DNA from 4 places in the Mesorhizobium sp. CA7 genome. Region 1 is predicted to be linked to each of the others. Evidence: predicted binding sites of a transcription regulator. Region 1 holds the regulator's gene; each other region holds the start of a gene.
What was found. The regulator PhoB, encoded in region 1, activates phosphate uptake and scavenging genes when phosphate is short. The targets are predictions, from matches to a motif close to TGTCATNNANCTGTCAT.
Positions count from the first base shown of each region.

Region 2: the regulator PhoB is predicted to act here: its motif matches at 4,154-4,170, upstream of phnF (phosphonate metabolism transcriptional regulator PhnF).
Region 3: the regulator PhoB is predicted to act here: its motif matches at 2,035-2,051, upstream of LB552_RS23845 (RNA degradosome polyphosphate kinase).
Region 4: the regulator PhoB is predicted to act here: its motif matches at 3,395-3,411, upstream of LB552_RS19125 (acetoacetate decarboxylase).

Region 1 covers NZ_JAIUHH010000022.1:20,023-25,389, reverse strand. The annotation lists gene pstC (phosphate ABC transporter permease subunit PstC) at 1-171, shown strand, start outside; gene pstA (phosphate ABC transporter permease PstA) at 175-1,026, shown strand; gene pstB (phosphate ABC transporter ATP-binding protein PstB) at 1,023-1,826, shown strand; gene phoU (phosphate signaling complex protein PhoU) at 1,847-2,554, shown strand; gene phoB (phosphate regulon transcriptional regulator PhoB) at 2,571-3,260, shown strand; gene LB552_RS26485 (ROK family protein) at 3,594-4,835, opposite strand; gene xylF (D-xylose ABC transporter substrate-binding protein) at 5,103-5,367, shown strand, end outside.
Region 2 covers NZ_JAIUHH010000019.1:29,361-34,727, reverse strand. The annotation lists gene LB552_RS25015 (sugar ABC transporter ATP-binding protein) at 1-987, shown strand, start outside; gene LB552_RS25010 (ABC transporter permease) at 984-1,949, shown strand; gene LB552_RS25005 (zinc-binding alcohol dehydrogenase family protein) at 2,018-3,034, shown strand; gene phnF (phosphonate metabolism transcriptional regulator PhnF) at 3,368-4,111, opposite strand; gene phnG (phosphonate C-P lyase system protein PhnG) at 4,251-4,712, shown strand; gene phnH (phosphonate C-P lyase system protein PhnH) at 4,712-5,323, shown strand; gene LB552_RS24985 (carbon-phosphorus lyase complex subunit PhnI) at 5,325-5,367, shown strand, end outside.
Region 3 covers NZ_JAIUHH010000017.1:47,062-52,428, forward strand. The annotation lists gene LB552_RS23830 (TIGR02117 family protein) at 1-404, shown strand, start outside; gene LB552_RS23835 (FAD-dependent monooxygenase) at 463-1,695, opposite strand; gene LB552_RS23840 (zinc-finger domain-containing protein) at 1,711-1,956, opposite strand; gene LB552_RS23845 (RNA degradosome polyphosphate kinase) at 2,209-4,404, shown strand; gene ppx (exopolyphosphatase) at 4,401-5,367, shown strand, end outside.
Region 4 covers NZ_JAIUHH010000011.1:31,023-36,389, reverse strand. The annotation lists gene chrA (chromate efflux transporter) at 149-1,534, opposite strand; gene LB552_RS19135 (chromate resistance protein ChrB domain-containing protein) at 1,534-2,349, opposite strand; gene LB552_RS19130 (3-hydroxybutyrate dehydrogenase) at 2,512-3,300, opposite strand; gene LB552_RS19125 (acetoacetate decarboxylase) at 3,543-4,331, shown strand; gene LB552_RS19120 (patatin-like phospholipase family protein) at 4,324-5,367, shown strand, end outside.

The sequences.
Region 1 (5,367 bases):
CCGGGCACGACGATCTCGGCGACCATCGCCAACGAATTCACCGAAGCCGACGGCAACCTCTATACATCCTCGCTGGTATCGCTCGGCCTGATCCTGTTCATCATCACCTTCATCATCCTCGCGCTCGCACGCTACATGCTGTTGCGCATCGATAGCCGCACGGGAGCCTGACCGATGTCGACTGCCGCATCGCTTCACCAAAGCCGCAAGCGCAAGAATGCCGTGATGATGACGCTGTGCGTCGTCGCGGCGGGCATCGGGCTGGCCTGGCTGGCGCTGATTCTCGGCGCCCTGCTCTACAAGGGGCTTTCCGGGGTGTCGCTCTCCGTGTTCACGGAAATGACGCCGCCGCCCGGCGATGCCGGCGGCCTGCTCAATGCCATCTACGGCAGCATCGTCATGACGATCATCGGTATCGTCGTCGGCACGCCGATCGGCGTGCTGGCCGGCACCTACATGGCCGAATACGGACGCTTCTCGAAGCTTACGACGGTGGTGCGCTTCATCAACGACATCCTCTTGTCGGCGCCTTCCATCATCATCGGCCTGTTCGTCTACGAGCTGATGGTGCGGCCGATGGGGCACTTCTCGGCGATTGCCGGCGCGGTCGCGCTGTCGATCCTGGTGATCCCCGTCGTGGTGCGCACCACCGAGGACATGCTGAACCTTGTGCCCAACGCGCTGCGCGAAGCAGGCACCGCCATCGGAGCACCGCGCTGGGTAGTGATCCGCTCGGTTGCCTATCGCGCGGCGCTCTCCGGCATCGTCACCGGCATCCTTTTGGCGATCGCCCGCATCTCCGGCGAGACGGCGCCGCTTCTCTTCACCGCGCTCAACAACCAGTTCTGGTCGAGCAATCTCAATGCGCCGATGGCCAGCCTGCCGGTAACCATCTTCCAGTTCGCTCTCAGCCCCTACGAGGAATGGCAGCAACTGGCCTGGACGGGCGCACTCATAATCACCCTGACGGTTCTCGGGCTGAGCATCATCGCCCGCAGCCTAACCGGACGCAGAGAGGACAGATGAAACCGATGTTGTCCACCGACCTGAACGCAGCCGACACGACCGTCGAGAAGGCCAAGATCGAGGTCAAGAACCTCAATTTCTACTATGGCCAGTCGAAGGCGCTGAAGGACATCAACCTGTCCCTGCCCGAGCGCAGCGTGACCGCCTTCATCGGCCCGTCGGGCTGCGGGAAGTCGACGCTGCTGCGCGTGCTCAACCGCATCTACGAGCTCTATCCGAAGCAGAGCGCCGAGGGCCAGGTGCTGCTCGACGGCAAGAACATCCTCGACCGTTCGCAGGACCTCAACCTGCTGCGCACCAAGATCGGCATGGTGTTTCAGAAGCCGACGCCGTTCCCGATGTCGATCTACGAGAACATCGCTTTCGGCGTCAGGCTCTATGAGAAGATCAGCAAGGCCGAGATGGACAGCCGCGTCGAGCAGGCGCTGAAGCGCGCAGCACTCTGGAACGAGGTCAAGGACAAGCTCAACGCCAGCGGCCTCAGCCTCTCGGGCGGCCAGCAGCAGCGCCTGTGCATCGCCCGTACCGTTGCGGTGAAGCCCGAGGTCATCCTGCTCGACGAGCCGGCCTCGGCGCTCGATCCGCTGTCGACCGCCAAGATCGAGGAACTGATCGACGAGCTGCAGGCCGACTACACGATCGTCATCGTCACCCACAACATGCAGCAGGCGGCGCGCGTGTCGCGGCAGACGGCGTTCATGTATCTGGGCGAGCTGGTGGAGTTCGACCGGACCGAGAAGATCTTCACCTCGCCCCGCGAAAAGCGCACGCAGGACTACATCACCGGCCGCTTCGGCTGAGCTCATACGAGGACATCATCATGGCCGAACATACCGTCGCTTCCTTCGACGAGGATCTGAGGCAGATCAGCCGGCTCATCAACGACATGGGCGATCTCGCCAGCTCGATGGTCGGCGCTTCGACCAAGGCCCTGCTCGAGACCGACAATGCCATGGCGCAGCGCGTCGTTTCCGACGATGCCATCATGGACGCGCGCCAGCGCGAGCTCGACGACCGTGCCATCACGCTGATCGCCAAGCGCCAGCCGATGGCCGACGACCTGCGCAATGTGGTCGGCTCGATCCGCATGGCGGGCGACCTCGAACGCATCGGCGACCTCGCCAAGAACATCGCCAAGCGCGTCGGCTCGGTCGGCGTCAGCGCCGCGCCGCGCGACCTCACGCATTCGATCGATTCCATGGCGCAGCTGGTGCTGATCCAGGTCCAGGCCGTGATCCAGGAATATACGGTGGGCGACGCCACGGCGCTGGCCAAGCTTCGCAACGACGACGAGCGCATCGACGTCAAATACACATCCGTCTTCCGGGAGCTCCTGACCTACATGATGGAAGACCCGCGCAACATCACCGCCTGCACGCATCTTCTGTTCTGCGCCAAGAATCTCGAGCGCATCGGCGACCATGTGACCAACATCGCCGAGAATGCCTATTATGTGCTGACCGGCACGCAATTGCCCGCGAATCGTCCCAAGCAGGACGAGACGACAATGTCGGCGCCGGCGGCCTGACGAAGGGTACCTGCCAATGATCGCGCCACGCATCATGGTGGTGGAGGACGAGGAGCCGCTTGGGGTGCTGCTCCGCTACAATCTCGAATCCGAGGGTTACCAGGTCGAAGTGGTGACCCGCGGCGACGAGGCCGAAATCCGCCTTCAGGAAAACGTTCCCGACCTGCTCGTGCTCGACTGGATGGTGCCGGCGGTTTCCGGCATCGAGCTCTGCCGGCGTCTCAGGATGAGGCCTGAGACCGAACGGTTGCCGATCATCATGCTGACGGCGCGGGGCGAGGAAAGCGACCGCGTGCGCGGCCTTTCGACCGGCGCCGACGACTATCTGGTCAAGCCGTTCTCGACACCGGAGTTCATGGCGCGCGTCAAGGCGCTGCTGCGCCGCGCCAAGCCGGAGGTGCTGTCCAGCGTGCTCAAGGTCGGCGACATCGTGCTCGACCGCGAGTCGCACCGCGTCTACCGCAAGAAGAGCGAGATCAGGCTCGGCCCGACCGAGTTCCGGCTGCTCGAATTCATGATGCGCCACCCCGGCCGCGTGTTCTCGCGCAGCCAGCTGCTCGACAATGTCTGGGGCGAGACGATCTATATCGACGAACGCACCGTCGACGTCCATGTCGGGCGGCTGCGCAAGGCCGTCAACAACGGCCGCATGCCGGACGTCATACGTACCATCCGAGGCGCAGGTTACGCGATCAGGGAAGATTAGGGCTAAGGCGCCGAGGCGCTGATGGATTCTGTCTCCAGCATCGGATCGCGTGCATTGGCGATTAGTCGAGACGCTTGTGCTTCGTCATCCACGGGCGGAGCAAGGAGCGCAGCGACGCAGCGCAGACCCGAGGATCCATTCCGTGATGTCGATGCGTTGCGACAGTCCAGAATTCTGTGCCGCTGCGCTCGACGCGTGAGGTAGCGGCATGGATTCCAGGGTCTCCGCGACGGAGCTTCGCTCCTGCTCCGCCCTGGAATGACGAAGCTGCGGGGCCTTCCCTTCGCTAATTTCAAGCGTCTGCTGCTGTCCCCGGACCTCTTCAAGGCTGCCTCAGGCCACGTTCTTTCCCGTCCCCGCTCTTGCCTGGCCTCCGGGTGCGAAAATCTCCTGGTCGACGAAGGTCAGCGCGCGCATGGCGCAGCCTTCGCGGATCAGCGGCAGTTCGTTCGGCTCGGTGTCGAAGGAGATCGATTCGGAGTGCTGGCCCCCGGCCGTCTGGGCGATCGCCTCGCGCAGCGCCGGCTCGATCAGGTCGAAGGCGGCCGCGCTGACGCCGACCATGGCGACGGGCGCCGGGTCGATGAGGGCGAACAGGCTGCCGAGACCGAAACCAAGCGCTTCGCCGGCCCGGCGGTAAGCCTCCCGTTCGGGGCCGTCCCTCTCGCGCGCCTTCGCGGCAAGGGCCCGCATGTCGGCGTCGCCGACGTCGACCGGCTCGGCGTCCTCGCTCATTTTCATGGCGCTGCGCCAGATCGCATAGTTGCCAGCATAGGCCTCGACGCAGCCGCGGCGGCCGCAGCGGCAAAGCGCCCCGCCCGGGCGGTGAATCATGTGGCCGAACTCGCCGCCGGATGAATGCGTGCCGGTGAACAGCGCACCCTTGAGCACGAGACCCATGCCGATGCCGTGCGACAACAGGATGGCGATGAAGTCGTCGCGATAGCGCTCCGGGTCGCGCCATTGCAGCGCCACCGCCATCATGTTGCAGTCGTTCTCCATGGTGGCGGAGATGCCGAACTCCTTCTCTAGGATGTCGGCGAAAGGAATGTCGGTCAGCGGCGTTATCGGCGACCACAGCATGGAGCGCGCATGCGAATCGGTGATGCCCTGAATGCCCATGGCGATGCGGGCGACGCTGCCAATGTCGAGGTCGGGATCCTGCAGCCGGCGCCGCACGATCGCCACGCATTCGCCGATCAGCTCGTCGCGGGGCATAACAAGCGTGTCCAGGCGCTGCTGCTCCTCGGCAACAACTTGGCCGGCATAGTCGATCACGGCGACCGACAGGAAGTTCAGCGACAACACCACGGTCAGCACCGCGGCGGCTTCAGGGTTCAGCGCCAGGCCGATCTGCGGCCGGCCGCGTTTCAACGCCGTCGGCTCGCTGGCCTTGCTTTCGGTGAGAATGCCCTCCTGGATCAGGTCGGCGGAGATCGCCGAAATGGTCGAGTGGCTGAGCCCGGTGGTGGCGGCAATTTCGGTCCGTGATGGCTGACCGGCGCGGCGTACCGCCGAAATCACCATGGCGCGGTTGCGCCGGCGCAAATCGTCGTGGCGGATTCCGACCGACATCGTTTCGCACGTCCTCCCCAGTCATCGCGGCCTTGTGATAATGCCATGGCCTGTCGCTGACACGCTAGGGATTGTGGCAGAAGCCAGGGGCGATGTCATTATTTATTGCGGATGCCGAAAAAAATGCCTGAGCCCATCAAAACCCATCAGAATCTCGGTTGACAGCGCTGTTGTGCTGGACCACTATTTTTTTGAGGCTCGAAAAAAAGCCTCTGTGCCGGCCTTCGGGCCAGTCTGGGTCGCGCCGCACGGCGCAGGGAGGATATCATGAAGAAATTTGCAGCCGCCATTCTGGCGGGCGTTGCCATGTCGCTGACGCTGGCGTCCGTCGCCGAGGCGAAGGACAAGGTGATCGGCGTGTCGTGGTCGAATTTCCAGGAAGAGCGCTGGAAGACCGACGAAGCAGCGATGAAGGCCGCCATCGAGGCCGCCGGAGACAAATATATTTCGGCCGACGCGCAGTCCAATCCGGGCAAGCAGCTGACCGACGTCGAAAGCCTGATCTCGCAGGGCGCCAACGCGCTGATCATCC
Region 2 (5,367 bases), on a different contig from region 1:
AAGGAGGCCGACCAGCTCTTCAAGCTGATCCGCCGGCTCAAAGGCGAAGGCGTCACCATCATTTATATCAGCCACCGCATGGAGGAAGTGTTCGAGCTCGCCGACCGCGTTTCCGTGCTGCGCGACGGCACTCTGGTCGGCACCCGCAACATCGCCGAGACCGACGAGCCCGAACTGGTCAAGCTGATGATCAACCGCTCGATCGAGCAGATCTACCACAAGGAACATTTCACCCCCGGCGCCACGATTGTCGAGACGAGGAACCTTTCGGGCAAAGGCTTCGAGAATGTCTCGGTGACCGTGCGCGCCGGCGAGATCGTCGGCCTCTATGGCCTGATCGGTGCCGGCCGCAGCGAGTTCGTCACCACGCTTTACGGCCGCCACAGGAAGTCGGCCGGCCAGATTCTCTGGCAAGGCAAGGAGGTCCAGGTCAACTCCGAGCACGATGCGATCCGGCTCGGCATGGCGCTGGCCCCGGAAAGCCGCCGCGACCAGGGTCTGTGCCTCAATTTGCCGGTCGGCATCAACCTCAACCTGCCTATCTACAAGCGCATCTCCAGCAATTTTCTGATCTCCGGCGCCAAGGAGAAGGCCGAGGCCGACCGCCAGATCGCCGACCTGCGCATCAAGACGCCGACGCGCCATGCGCTCGCCTCCAGCCTGTCGGGCGGCAACCAGCAGAAGATCGTCATCGGCAAATGGCTGGCGCATGGCGCCAAGCTGTTCATCTTCGACGAGCCGACGGTGGGCGTCGATGTCGGCACCAAGGCCGAGATCTACCGCCTGTTCTCGACGCTCTTGTCCAAGGGCGCCGGCATCATCCTGATCTCGTCCTATCTGCCGGAAGTCTATGAGCTTGCCGATACGCTGCACGTGTTCCGGCGCGGCAAGCTGGTCGCGACCCATGGTTTCCGGACCGCCAGCCACGAGGATATTTTGGGTCAGGCACTGGCCGAGAAACAAGAAAAGTCGGGAGGACAAAAATGAGCACCGAGGCGATCCCCGCCGAAAAACCCAAGCGCAATTTCAACGCCCTCTTCGGCCTGACGCTGCTTGGCCTTTTGCTCCTGATGTGGATCGTGCTGGCCGTCGCCACGCCGTCCTTCGCCACGACGCTCAACATCACCAACCTTCTGCGTCAGGGATCGCTGATCGCCATCCTCGCCGTCGGCCAGACCTTCGTCATCATCACCGGCGGCATCGATCTGTCGGTCGGCGCGGTGGTCGGCTTCACCACCGTCATTGTCGCGCTTTTGATCAACGCCGGCTGGCCGATCTGGGCCGCGGTGCTGATCACGCTGCTGGTGGGCGTCGCCATCGGCCTCTTCCACGGCTTCGGCATCGTCAAGATGGGCCTGCCGCCCTTCATCATCACCTTGGCCACCATGACCTCGCTGCGCGGCATCGGCCTCCTGATGACGAACGGCAACTCGATCTCCATCAACAGCGACTCGTTCCAGGCTTTCTCGCGCGGCTCGCTCGCGGGCATTCCCTACCTGTTCTGGATGGTGATCCTGGTCGCCATTCCGTCCTACGTCTTCCTGCACCACACGCGCTGGGGCCGCTACCTGTTCTCGGTCGGCTCCAACGCCGAGGCCGCGCGTCTGTCCGGCGTCAACGTGCCGCGGACCATCTTCATGGCCTACATCCTGTCCGGCCTGCTTGCCGCCATCGTCGGCGTGCTGCTGGCCTCGCGCATCGGCATCGGCAACCCCACGCAGGGCGACACCTATGAGCTTCAGGCCATCGCCTCGTCGGTGATCGGCGGCACGTCGCTGTTCGGCGCCATCGGCTCCGTGCATGGACCGCTGATCGGCTCCTTCATCCTTTCGACCATCAACAACGGCGCCAACCTGCTCAACGTCAACACCTTCTGGCAGCGCGTCATCACCGGCCTGCTGATCATCGTCATCGTCTACTTCGACGGCCTGCGTCGTCGCGGCAAATGACTCCTACGTGAAACTAACGCGCCGGCCCCGCTCGAGCGGCGCCGGCGCTCTTTGCCTGGATTTGCGATATGAAAGCCGTTGTCTGCCGTTCGCCCGGCGAGCTTGTCCTCGAAGACCGCGCCGGGCCCGGCGCACCGCCGCCCGGCTGGGCGCGCGTTGCGGTCAGCCATGTCGGCATCTGCGGCACCGACTACCACATCTTCGAAGGCAAGCACCCGTTTCTGGCCTATCCGCGCATCATGGGCCATGAGGTTGCCGGCACGATCGTCGAGAAGGGCGAAGGCGTCGAGATCAGCGTCGGCGAGCCGGTCGTCATCAACCCCTATCTTTCATGCGGCAAATGCATTGCCTGCCGGCGCGGCAAGCCGAACTGCTGCGTGAAGATCGAGGTGCTGGGCGTCCATCGCGACGGCGCCATGTGCGACGAAATTCTGGTGCCGGCGCAGAACCTCTACCCGACGAACGGCCTGTCGCTGGCCGACGCCGCGGCGGTCGAATTCCTGGCCATCGGCGCGCATGCCGTGCGCCGATCGCTCGGGCTGCCCGGCCAGCGCACGCTGGTCATCGGCGCCGGCCCGATCGGCCTCGGCACGGCGATCTTCGCGCGCATCGCCGGGCTGGATGTCAGCCTACTCGACATGAGCGCTGAACGTCTCGGCTTCGCCGAGAAGCAGCTCGGCTTTGCCCCGCTGGACAGCTCGAAGACGCCGGCTGCCGAGCTGGTCCAACAGGCAACAGCCGGCGAAGGGTTCGACCTCGTGTTCGACGCGACTGGCAACACCCAGTCCGTGCAGTCGGCCTTCGCCCACGTCGCGCATGGCGGCACGCTGGTGCTGGTCAGCGTCGTCAAGGACGACATCACCTTCTCCGACCCTGAATTCCATAAGCGCGAGATGATGCTGGTCGGCAGCCGCAACGCGCTGAAGGCCGATTTCGACCATGTCGCAGATTCGATCCGCAACGGCGCTGTGCCGTTGAACAAGCTCGTCACCCATCGCACCACGCTCGCCGGAACGCCGCGCGACCTTGCCCGATGGACGCACGAGAAGTCAGGACTGATCAAGGCGGTCATTGAGGTCGGGTGATAACATGACAGGCGGTGAACTCAGCCCGAATTGACGGAGCGCCGCACAGGTCGACCCCCCACTCCGTCTCGGCTTCGCCGAGCCACCTCTCCCCCGATCGACGGGGGAGAGGAAGGGTGCGAGCCTTGCAGCCAACGCTCTTCAACCGGACACACTGCTTCTCCGGCCGCCAGCGTGCTCCTTTCCTCTCCCTCCGGAGGGGGGAGAGGTGGCTCGGCGAAGCCGAGACGGAGTGGGGGAAGGCGAGCCTCAAACGCCAAGCCGCTGACAAGTAAGCGACCTGACATCAGCGTGAAGCAGATCAATCACGGTCTCGTACAAGGCTGGCACTCCCTACAACACCGACAACTTCAGCTCCACCCGCTCTGCCGGAAAGCGCGACTCCGCGAACTGGATCGGCTCACCGTCGAGCGTGACGTTCACGGCGACGGTGACCAGCACGATGGCGCCGGGCTGCAGATCGAGGGCTGCAAGGTCGTCGGCATCGGCATGGCGCGCCGACAGCACGGTCGAATGCCGCAGATAATCGTTGATGCCGAAGCGCTTCAGTGAGGCGGTGATCGACCCCGTTTCCGCCATTGCCGCCTCGATTCCGGCGAAGCGCTTGGCATCGAACCAGGTCGTCGCGCGCGACACCGCATGACCGTCGGCCTCGCCGCGCGTCTCCAGGCGGATGACGGCAGCGCCTTTGGCGATGCCCAGCGCCTCGGCGATGCGCCGGCCGGCCGGCTCGGTCGACGACGACAGCAGCGCGATATGCCGCTCGCTCGTCTGCCCCTGCAGCCCGGTCGAGAAGCGCGTCCGCGCGCCGATCGGATAGGACAGCCGCTTGCGCGACAACACGAAGGTGCCGCGTCCCTGCTCGGCCTTCAGCACGCCTTCCTGCACCAGTGCTGCAATGGCGCTGCGCACCGTGTGGCGGTTGACGCCGTAGCGCTCGGCCAGCGCGACTTCAGGCGGCAGCGCGGCATTCTCGGCGAAATCGCCATTGGCGATCGCCTGCAGGATCCTGTCGGCGATCTGCCGCCATAGCGATACGCCATTGCGCCTCTCGATGCTGCTTGCCAGCCCGGTCATTTCCCCGCCCCCAACGTCATCACCCTAAACTTTTGCACCCGTTGTCATCCACCCGTCATGGACTCCCGTTACCAAGTGAGTATAATTTGTATAGTTGTCTATATCAATAGACAAATTTCTTTATGCAAGGAGCGATGCCATGCGAGGACAGGAAGCGCGCGAGCAGGCCGGGCGGAAAGCCTTGATGGCGACGCTGGCGCATGCCGCGGCCGATGAAATCGCTCGCCTGTGGAACGAGTCGGGCCTGCCCTCCGAGGCCGAGCTTTTGCGCGGTCCTGAAACCGGATTGGTGACGGTGCGCGGGCGGATCGGCGGCGGTGGCGCACCGTTCAATGTCGGCGAAGCGACGGTCACCCGCGCCACGGTGCGGCTGCCCTCCGGCCAGGTCGGCCACTCCTATGCGCTTGGCCGCGACAAGGGAAAAGCCAAGCTAGCGGCGATCGCTGACGCGCTGTGGCAGGACCCAGCGCACCGCGAGGCGGTCGAGACAAAGCTCGCCGCGCCCTTGCGCGCCGCGCTTGCTGCGGCGCGCGAGACAAAGCGCGTCGAAACGGCGGCCACGAAAGTGGATTTCTTCACCATGGTGCGCGGAGAGGACTGATGGATATCGCCACGCAATCGATCGACGGCGGCTTCGCGGAGCCGGTCTTCAACGCCCAGGCGGTGTTCCGCGCCATCATGGACGCGATGGCCCGCCCCGGCACCGTCCAGCCGCTGCCGCAGCTCGCCCGCCCGCCGGCGCCGCTGTCGGCGACGGCCGGCGCCGTGGCGCTCTCGCTCTGCGACAACGACACGCCGGTCTGGCTCGACCAGCCGCTGCAGGCGGAAGCCGCGGTCAAGGCCTGGCTCGGCTTCCACACCGGCGCGCCCTCGGCAAACACGCCGGCCGACGCGCATTTCGCCCTGATCGCCAATCCGAAGGAGATGGCGGCGCTCGATGGTTTTGCGCAAGGCACGCAAGAATATCCCGACCGCTCGACGACGCTGATCCTCTTGGTCGACGATCTTGCCTCGGGCCCATCGCTGCTGCTCGAAGGTCCGGGGATCGAAAAGACGTCGATGATCGCGCCTCCCGGCATGCCGCGCCATTTCGTCGAGCAGTGGAAGCAGAACAACCAGCGTTTCCCGCGCGGCGTCGACATCATCCTGGCGGCGCCCGGCCACCTTGCCTGCCTGCCGCGCACCACCCGCATCAAGACGATGGAGGCATGACATGTATGTCGCGGTGAAAGGCGGCGAAGCCGCCATTGCCAATG
Region 3 (5,367 bases), on a different contig from region 1:
GCGGCCGCGCCTTCTATCTGGAGACGCCGACCTGGTCGCAATTGAAGACCATGCCGGTGCTGAAGGCGCTTACGCTCGACGCCGCGGTGATGCATGTCGATGTCGCGGGCGCTATCCTTGAGCCGCATCCGGATGTCGCCGGCTTTGACGTCGATGGGGAACATTTCTCGGCGCTGCTCGACTATATCGCGGCAGGCTTCCGGCAGGGGCCTGGCGGACTGATACCGATCGAAAATGCGGGCTATTCAACTTACGACCGTTTCTACGAGGCCAACGGCCACTTCAACGCGCTGGTCGGCTGCAACACCTGGACGGCGGCGGCATTGCGCACTGCCGGCATCCGGACAGGTTTGTGGAACCCGCTGCCGATGTCATTGGGTTGGTCGCTGAGCCTGTATAATTAGAAGCGCCTCATTCCTTGGCCTCCCTCTGTCCTGCCTGTCTATCTGGCCGTCGGGCGCGCTACCGCCTCACTACCTTCCGCTCTTCCCAGCCATAGAGCCAGTCCAGGTCCGCCGCGAGCTTGTCCGCCGGCCGCGCCGCCAGCACCAAGTTGCGCGCGATCGCCACCGGTCCCCAGGCGTGCCAGGCCAGCCGATTGAGAGCGCCGCGTTTCAGCACCTTTTCGACGCGCGGGCGTCTGAAATTTTCCCAGATGGCAAGGCCCTGAGCTGGATCGCCGGGGAAGTCGGCAACGAGATTGGCGAGCATCGAGGCATCCTCGATCGCCATGGCCGCGCCCTGCGCCGCGAACGGCGTCATGGCGTGCGCGGCATCGCCGATCAGTGCCACTCCCTCCGACATGGTCCAGCGCCGCTGCGCGACCGTGTGGATGGGGAAGGCCGTCCACGGCCCGGCCAGCGCCGCCAGCTTCGCCAGCGTTGCCGCCGTGCCCCGCATCGCTGCCGAAAGTACGGCGGGATCCGCATGCCCGGACCAGCCTTCGGCGATGCGCTCGCCCCTGGTGAAGGCTGCCAGATTGAAGGCGCTGCCCTTGCTCACCGGATAGGCGACCATGTGGAAGCCGGGACGCAGGAAGGTGGTGACGCAGTCGGCAGCGCCGATTTGCATAAAGGCCTGGCCGGCGGCGCTTTCCGCCGTGACCGTCGCGCGCCAGGCGAGCTCGCCCGAAAAGCGGCTTGCCGCAAAGCCGGCCGTCCGGGCAAGCTGAGCGCGAACCGACGACCAGACGCCGTCGGCTGCAACCAGCAAACCGCATGCGACATCCGTCGCCTTGCCGTCGATCTCGACCGTCGCGGTAACGCTTTGCGGGTCGACGGCAAAGCCGGTAACGCGCGCACCGGTGACAAGCGCGATACCGGGCCGTTTCGCCACTGCCGCCATCAGCGCCGCCTGCAGGTCGGCGCGGTGCGCCGCGAGATAGGGCGCCCCCCAGCGCTTTTCTGCGGTTTCCCCAAGCGGCACGCGCGCCAGCTCTCGCAGGCTCCTTGCGTCCTTCAGCACCACCGCTCGCGGCCGGATCGCGTTGGGCAGCAGGCGATCGAGCACGCTGAGCCGCCGCAGGATCCGGGTCGCGTTGGGGGAAAGCTGGAGGCCGGCGCCGGCCGCTTCGAGTTGCCTGGCCTGCTCGAACAGTGTTACCGGGAAGCCACGCTCGGCAAAGGCAAGCGCCGCCACGAGCCCGGCAATGCCAGCCCCAGCGATGACGATCTGCCGGGACCTTATTTCAGTCATGGTCGATCGGGACGATCAGGCGGCCTGGTCGACATAGAGGCAGCCGGCCGGCTGCGTTTCCGTCGCCTTCAGCGACGGTGAATAGCGGTAGAGCGTCGAGCAGTAGGGGCAGACCTTTTCATTGTCGTCGCCCATGTCGAGGAACACATGCGGATGGTCGAAGGGTGGGTTGGCGCCGGTGCACATGAATTCTTTGACGCCGATCTCGATGACCGGATGGCCCGCGTCGTTCTGGAAATGGGGAATGCTGCCGCCTGCCATCGTCGTCTCCAATTGGGTTCGGCCAGTGGGTGTGACCAGTTTGCATCTGGAGCATAACAGGCCAGTTTGCAAGATCGATGAAATCAAACTGTCGCAAAAGGCTGGCAGAGGATAAGTTGAGCCGGTTAAGCGCATGGGGCCGGTGTCGGAGCGATTCCGTGACGATCATGCGTCATAAAGACATGCTAGAGCGTCGTTGAACGGCAGTATGCGGCGCCTCCTCGGAACGGTTGCGGGCAAGAGCGGGAAACCATGAACGAACTGAAGCCTGTGCAGAGCGAGTTCATCACCGTCGAGGCGGCAAGCCCCGACGGCGGCAATCCCGATCGTTTCGTCAACCGCGAATTCTCCTGGCTGCAATTCAACCGCCGCGTGCTGGAGGAATCGCTGAACGAGCATCATCCGCTGCTTGAACGCGTCCGCTTCCTGTCGATTTCTGCCGCCAATCTCGACGAGTTCTTCATGGTCCGCGTCGCCGGCCTTGCCGGCCAGGTTCGCGAGGGCATCGCGCTGAAGAGCCCGGACGGCCGCACGCCCGAACAGCAGCTGGAACAATTGCTGCGGGAGGTCGAGCGCCTTCAGGAAGATCAGCAGAAGAGCCTCTCGGCGCTGATGACGCTGCTCAACAAGGAAGGCATCGAGAGCATCACCCGCGACGCGCTGACCAAGGATGAGAAGGCCTGGCTGGAGGAGCATTTCCAGGAACAGGTTTTCCCGGTGCTGACGCCGCTGTCGATCGACCCGGCGCATCCGTTTCCGTTCATCCCCAATCTCGGCTTTTCCATCGCCCTGCAATTGCGCCATCGCAAGAATGGCGAGGAGATGAGCGCGCTGCTGCGCCTGCCGGTGGCGCTCAGGCGTTTCATCCGCCTGCCCGACCGCAAGAACCATGTCCGCTTCATTCCGCTGGAGGAAGTGGTCGGCATCTATATCGGCAAGCTTTTCCCCGGCTACGAGGTCAAGGGCTCCGGCACGTTCCGCATCATCCGCGACAGCGACATCGAGGTCGAGGAAGAGTCGGAAGACCTGGTGCGCCTGTTCGAAACGGCGCTGAAGCGGCGCCGTCGCGGCTCGGTGATCCGCATCGAATTCGACACGCTGATGCCGGCTGCGTTGCGGGACTTCGTCGCCGGCGAGCTCGGCGTGTCGTCGAGCCGAATCAGCGTGCTCACCGGCCCGCTGGCGCTCAACCAGATCTCCGAGATTGTCGCCATTCCGCGCGACGACCTCAAATTCACCCCCTACAATCCGCGCTTTCCCGAGCGCATCCGCGAGCATGGCGGCGACTGCTTCGCCGCCATCCGCGAGAAGGACATCGTCGTCCATCACCCCTACGAGTCCTTCGACGTGGTGGTGCAGTTCCTGCGCCAGGCCGCCGCCGACCCGGAAGTGGTGGCGATCAAGCAGACGCTCTACCGTACCTCTAACGACAGCCCGATCGTGCGCGCGCTGATCGACGCCGCCGAGGCCGGCAAGTCGGTCACGGCACTTGTCGAGCTCAAGGCGCGCTTCGACGAGGAAGCCAACATCCGCTGGGCGCGCGACCTCGAGCGCGCCGGCGTCCAGGTCGTGTTCGGCTTCCTGGAGCTGAAGACCCACGCCAAGATGTCTTTGATCGTGCGCCGCGAGGATGGCCGGCTGCGCAACTACGTGCATCTCGGCACCGGCAACTACCACCCGGTTACCGCCCGTATCTACACCGACCTGTCCTTCTTCACCACCGACCCGACGATCGCGCGCGATGTCGCGCAACTCTTCAATTTCATCACCGGCTATGCCGAGCCCGCCGAGGAGATGCGCCTTGCCGTATCGCCCTTCACGCTGCGCAAGCGCATCCTGAAACACATCTTGGACGAGATCATTCATGCCCGCGACGGCCGACCGGCCCGCATCTGGATGAAGATGAACGCGCTGGTCGATCCGACCGTCATCGACGCGCTTTACGACGCCAGCCGCGCCGGCGTCGAGGTCGACCTCGTCGTGCGCGGCATCTGTTGTCTGCGGCCGCAGGTGCCGGGTCTTTCCGAGAACATCAGGGTGAAATCGATCGTCGGCCGCTTTCTCGAGCACAGCCGCATCTTCTGCTTCGGCAACGGCCACGGCCTGCCGTCCGACGAGGCGGTCGTCTACATCTCGTCCGCCGACATGATGCCGCGCAATCTCGACCGCCGTGTCGAGACCCTGGTGCCGATCACCAATCCAACTGTGCATGAACAGGTGCTTGGCCAGATCATGCTGGGCAACATCATGGACAACCAGCAAAGTTTCGACGTATTGGCTGACGGCACCTCCCGGCGCGCTGTGCTGGAGGAGGGCGAGGAGCCGTTCAACGCGCAGGAATATTTCATGACCAATCCGAGCCTCTCCGGGCGGGGCGACGCGCTGAAATCGCATGCGCCCAAGCGCATTGCCCAGTTCAAGCGCCGCAAGAAGAACAGCGCCGCGTGACTGCAGTTTCCCAGGGCCGGCTTCAGGACCGGCGGCCGCTGTCGATCATCGACATCGGATCGAACTCGATCCGCCTTGTCGTCTATGAGGGGTTGGCGCGCTCGCCCACGCTCCTGTTCAATGAGAAGATGCTGGCGGGCCTCGGCCGCGGCATCGTTTCGACGGGCAAGCTCGACCCGGAGGCGGTGACGCGCTCGATGGAGGAATTCCGCCGGTTCCGCGCGCTGTCGGACCAGGCGGGCGCTGAACATATGTATGTGCTAGCTACCGCCGCGGCGCGCGAAGCTGGCAACGGCCCCGATTTCATCCACCGTGCCGAGGAGGTGCTGAAGACCGAGATCCGCGTGCTCACCGGCCGTCAGGAGGCCTATTATTCGGCGCTCGGCGTCATTTCCGGGTTCCATCCGGCCAACGGCATCGCCGGCGATCTTGGCGGCGGCAGCCTTGAGCTGATCGACATCAATGGCGAAGCGATGGGCGACGGCATCACGTTGCCGCTCGGCGGCCTGCGCCTGCAGGATATGGCGAAGAACTCGCTCGTGCAGGCCCAAAAGATCGCGCGCCAGGAACTGGCGCGGGCGAAGCTTCTGAAGGGCGGGCAGGGCAGGGTTTTCTACGCAGTCGGCGGCACCTGGCGAAACCTTGCCCGGCTGCATATGGAGATGAACAACTACCCGCTCGGCGTCATGCATCACTACGAGATATCGGCCGACAGCGCGCAGACTTTCCTCAAGCAGGTCGCCCGCAGCGAGGTCGAGAAGGTGAGGGGCATCGAGGGCGTTTCCAAGAACCGCCGCTCGCTCTTGCCCTACGGTGCCGTCGTGCTGCAGGAGATCATGTCGGCCATGCAGCCGTCGAAGATCGTCGTCTCGGCGCAGGGCGTGCGCGAGGGCTTCCTCTATTCGCTGCTCGACGCCGCCGAGCAGAAGGCCGACCCGCTGATCTCGGCCGCCGAGGAACTGG
Region 4 (5,367 bases), on a different contig from region 1:
ATGCGTATTCGTCTTCGCGCCGCTTCATGGTCGGTCTCCTGCTGTTGCGCACAAATGGCGCATGCTCTGGAGACCCGCAGACCGGGCGGTTTATTCCCGGCCGGTCGGCTTTTTCGTTAACGCCAACTTGATCGAACGGCGTGCGGGCCTACAGCGCCTGCAGCGCAAGCCCCGCCAGCGCGGATCCCGCCAGCGTCGGCAGCATGCCGAGTTTCAGCCTGAACATGGCGACCATCGCCGCCGCCGACAGAAGCGCGGCGCGCCAGTCGAGCGAGGACAGGACCGGAACCTCCACGCCCCAGCCGACGCTTGCGACCTTGCCGAAGACGACATGCAGCGCGAACCACAGCGCAAGGTTCATGATGACGCCCACCACCGCCGCGGTGATCGCGCCGAGCGCCCCCGCCAGCGCCCGGTTCTGCCGCAGCTGCTCGATGTAGGGCGCGCCTAAAAATATCCAGAAGAAGCACGGGACGAAAGTAGCCCAGAGCGTCAGCGCCGACCCGAGCGATCCGGCAAGCAAAGGATTGATTGCACCGGCATGGCGATAGGCGGCGGCGAAGCCGACGAATTGCAGCACCAGGATCAGCGGCCCGGGCGTCGTTTCGGCAAGCCCCAGCCCGTCGACCATCTGTCCAGGCGAAAGCCAGCCGAACGAGGTCACCGCCGCCTGTGCCACATAGGCGAGAACCGCATAGGCGCCGCCGAATGTGACCACGGCCATCAGGCTGAAGAAACCGCCGATCTGCGTCCACACGCTGCCCGGCCCCGCCAGCACGGCGACCAGTGCTACAGGCCCCAGCCAGAGCGGCAGCCAGATGGCGATGGTGCGGGCCGCATGCCATCTGGTCGGCACGGTGTGGCCGAGCTCACCGCGCTCGAACATCAGGTCGACCACGCCTTTGATGTCGGCGACGCTGCCCTTGCCATGTGCCGAGCCGGAAAACAGCCGTGGCGCAAACCGATTGCCGATCCAGCCGATGAGGCCTGCCGCGAGCACGATCAGCGGGAACGGCACTCTGGCGACGTAGATGGCGAGGAAGGCCGCCACCGCGATCACGATCATGGCCCGGTTCTTCAGCGCCCGCTTGCCGATGCGGATCACGGCTTCGACGACGACGGCAAGCACCGCCGCCTTGACGCCGAAGAACAGCGCCTCGACGACCGGTGCATCGTTGTAGAGCATGTAGAAGCTGCTCAAGCCCAGCATGACCAGCGCGCCCGGCAGCACGAACAGGCTGCCGGCGACGAGACCGCCTGCCGTCCGATGCAGGAGCCAGCCGATATAGACGGCAAGCTGCTGCGCCTCGGGCCCGGGCAGGAGCATGCAGTAGTTGAGCGCGTGCAGGAACCGCTCCTCGCCGATCCAGCGGCGCTCCTCGACCAGTTCCTTGTGCATCAGCGCGATCTGCCCGGCCGGCCCGCCGAAGGACAGCAGGCCGATCTTGGCCCACAGCCGCGTCGCCTCGCGAAAGCTCGGCACGGTCGGGACATCGACCAGCGGCGCGGCGTCGTTCTTGGCGAGTGCTGTCATTACGCCTTGCCTCCGACCGGCCAGTTATGCGTCTCGTCGGTGGCGTCGCGGCACCAGCGGAAGAAGGCGTCATAGAGGAGCATGCCGGCTTGGAGCTGCTCGAGGTCGTCGCGGAACATGCGCGACAGGCCGAGCGAGGCGGCGAGGAACCCGGCCGCCTGCGGCACGAGGTCGAGGCGCGCCGTATCGGCGCCGCGCACGATCAGCGCCAGGCGATCGAGCGCTTCGACGCGCAGACCGAATTCCTCGATCATCGTGTCGAAAGTGCAGCGATCGCCACGATGGCTCCAGAACACGCCTTCTATGTCGAAGGGAACCGCTGCGAAGCGATCGGCCACAAGAGGCACCTCGGCTGGATCGACGAACAGGAAAACCGCCTCGGGATCGACGAAGCGGCGGATCAGCCAGGGGCAGGCGATGCGGTCGACCTTCGGCCGCGAACGCGTGACCCATACGGTGCGGCCCTTCTCGTCGCGGGGCGGGATCGCGCCGGCGCTGACCAACGGCGCCCTGGCGGCGACCCAGGCCTCGAAGCCGCCTTCAAGCGATTCCGCCGGAATGCCTTCGTGGCGCAGCCACGCGGCAACGCCTTGCGAGAGTTTCTGTCCCCTCTGGCAGATCACGACGACTTTGCGCCCCGAAAATTCCGACGCCCAGCTTGAGACAGTCCTGAAATCGCGCCGGCATGACGCCGGCAACAGGCGCGGATCGGCTTCATAGTCCTCGTCGATGCGCACATCGACCAGGCAAGGCGCATCGGGCAAGCCGACGAGACGGGAAAGCTGCGGAACGGTGATTGCGGTTGTTGACGGCATAGCGTCCACCTCCTGAGCAAAGAGAGTTTGGACGCGATCGTTGGGCTGACGCCTCACGGGGTCGTCGCGGGGAACCCCTTGCCGGAATGCTGGAACGATCACCGCCGATTGTCAAGGAAGGCGTTGCCTCCGACCGCCTTCGTTTTGCGATCGCCGTTGCGCTTACTGCGCCGTCCAGCCGCCATCCATCGGCAGGGTCGTGCCGGTGATCTGCCTAGCGGCGTCCGAGCACAGGAACAAAGTCAGCGCCGCCAGTTCCTCGACGGTGACGAATTCCTTGGTCGGCTGCGCCGCAAGCAGCACGTCGTGCTTGACCTGTTCCTCGGTCATGCCGCGCGCCTTCATCGTGTCGGGAATCTGCTTCTCGACCAGCGGCGTCCAGACATAGCCGGGCGCGATCGCATTTACGGTGATGCCGTCCTGCGCCACTTCCAGCGCCACCGTCTTGGTCAGGCCGGCGATGCCGTGCTTGGCCGAGACATAGGCCGACTTGAACGGCGAGGCGACCAGCGCATGCGCCGAAGCCGTGTTGATGATGCGGCCCCATTTGCGGCTCTTCATGCCGGGCACCGCCGCCTTGATGGCGTAGAAGGCGGCGAGAAGATTGATGCGGATGATGGCTTCCCATTTGTCGTCGGGAAATTCCTCGATCGGCGCGACATGCTGGATGCCGGCATTGTTGACCAGGATGTCGAGGCTGCCGAATGCCGCCTCGGCCTCGTGGATCATGGCGGTGACGGCGGCGCCGTCCATCATGTTGGCGCCCGAGTAACGGCACTTGACGCCGAAATCCTTTTCGATGCCGGCCCGCTCCTGCTCGATCGCCGCCGCGTCGCCCAGGCCGTTGATGGTGACGTTGGCGCCCTCTGCGGCGAAGGCACGGGCGATTGCAAGGCCGATGCCGCTGGTCGAGCCGGTGACGAGCGCATTCTTCGAAGACAGGGAACCCATGGGAGATCTCGCAAGAGGTGGGAGGGACTTATCAACGCAACGAGTTGGGAGAGCAGATAGTTGGTGCAGTGCAGCACGACAATGGCACGGCCATGTGTCGGCTCGATTACACCGCGGCAGCGCCATTTTGCCGGCTCCGTGGCGGCGTGTCGCCGGGCTGACACGGCACTGTCATGCTGCCATGCAACATATTTGCCAGCGCATTCGCGCGGGTCATTTCAAACCTTACTGGGGCACCAGCCATGGAAATCGCCGATGTCGTGAAGCGAGCCTATGCCATGCCGCTCACCAACCCCTCCTTCCCGCCCGGCCCTTATCGTTTCTTCGACCGCGAATACATCATCATCACCTACCGCACGACGCGCGAGGCGCTGGAAGCCGTCGTGCCGGCGCCGCTCGAGATCGACGAGCCGCTGGTCAAATACGAATTCATCCGCATGCCGGACTCGACCGGTTTCGGCGACTACACCGAGACCGGCCAGGTCATTCCGGTGCGCTACAAGGGCCAGCACGGCGGCTACGTGCATTCCATGTATCTCGACGATGACGCGCCGATCGCCGGCGGCCGCGAGCTCTGGGGTTTTCCAAAAAAGCTCGCCAACCCCAAGATCGTGCATGAGGGCGAGGTGGTGGTCGGCACATTGCATTATGGCAGCGTGCTCTGCGCCACCGGCACCATGGGCTACAAGCACAGCGAAGCCGACCACGACCAGGTGCTCGCCTCGCTCGCCGCGCCCAATTTCCTCATCAAGATCATCCCGCATGTCGACGGCAGCCCACGCATCTGCGAGCTGGTCCGCTACTACCTCACCGACATCACGCTGAAGGAGGCCTGGACGGCGCCCGCCGCGCTCGACCTTCGGCCGCATGTCATGGCCGATGTCGCCAAGCTGCCTGTGCTCGACATCGTCTCGGCCGTTCACTTCACCGCCGACCTGACGCTGGGTCTCGGCGAAGTCGTGCATGATTATCTCGCAGACCGCGGCCGATCGGCTGCCGGCGCGAAGGAACTGGAGAAAGCCGGTGCTTGAGCGTACCCGCAACAAGGCGGCCGCCGCCACCATCGCGGAAATCACGGCGCAATATGACCGCATTGCCCTGGTCTTTCAGGGCGGCGGCGCACTCGGCGCCTACCAGGCGGGGGTCTATCAGGCGCTTGCCGACGCCGGCTGCGAGCCGACCTGGCTGTCCGGCGTCTCGATTGGCGCCATCAACGCCTCGATCATCGCCGGCAACGAGCCTAGCCGCCGCCTGCAGCGGCTGGAGCAGTTCTGGCAGACGATCTCGGGCCGCAAGATATGGGCCTATACGCCCGAGGGCGACATCTATCGCGATATCCGCAACCAGACCTCGTCATTGATGACCATGACGATGGGCCAGCCGGGCTTCTTCAAGCCGCGCAGCCCGAACCCCTGGTTCCAGCTGGCGGGAGCCGAAGGCGCCACCAGCTTCTACGACACCGCCGAGCTCAAGGACACGCTGGAAAGCCTGATCGACTTCGACGTGCTGAACGACGGCAAGAAGCGCTTGAGCGTCGGCGCGGTCAATGTCAGGACCGGCAACTTCGTCTATTTCGACACCGACAAGGTGCGCATCGGGCCGGAGCACATCATGGCGAGCGGCGCGCTGCCGCCGGCCTTCCCCTCGATCCGCATCGAAGGCGAGTATTACTGGGACGGCGGCATCGTCTCCAACACGCCGCTGCAATATCTGCTCGACCAGGAGGAGGACCGCTCCTCGCTGGTGTTCCAGGTCGATCTGTTCAGCGCCCGCGGCGTGTTGCCGCGCGGCTTGGCCGATGTCCTGTCGCGCCACAAGGACATCATGTATTCCAGCCGCACGCGCCAGAATACGGACAATTTCCAGCGCATCCATGCGCTCAAGATGAAGCTGCTCGACGCGCTGAAGCGCGTGCCGCCGGACCAGCTCAAGGACGGCGAGAGGGAACTGATGGCCGATTATTCCGACGCCGGCGTGGTCAACATCGTCCACCTGATCTATCAGCACAAAGGCTACGAAGGCCACGCCAAGGACTACGAGTTTTCCGGTACCTCGATGCGCGAGCAC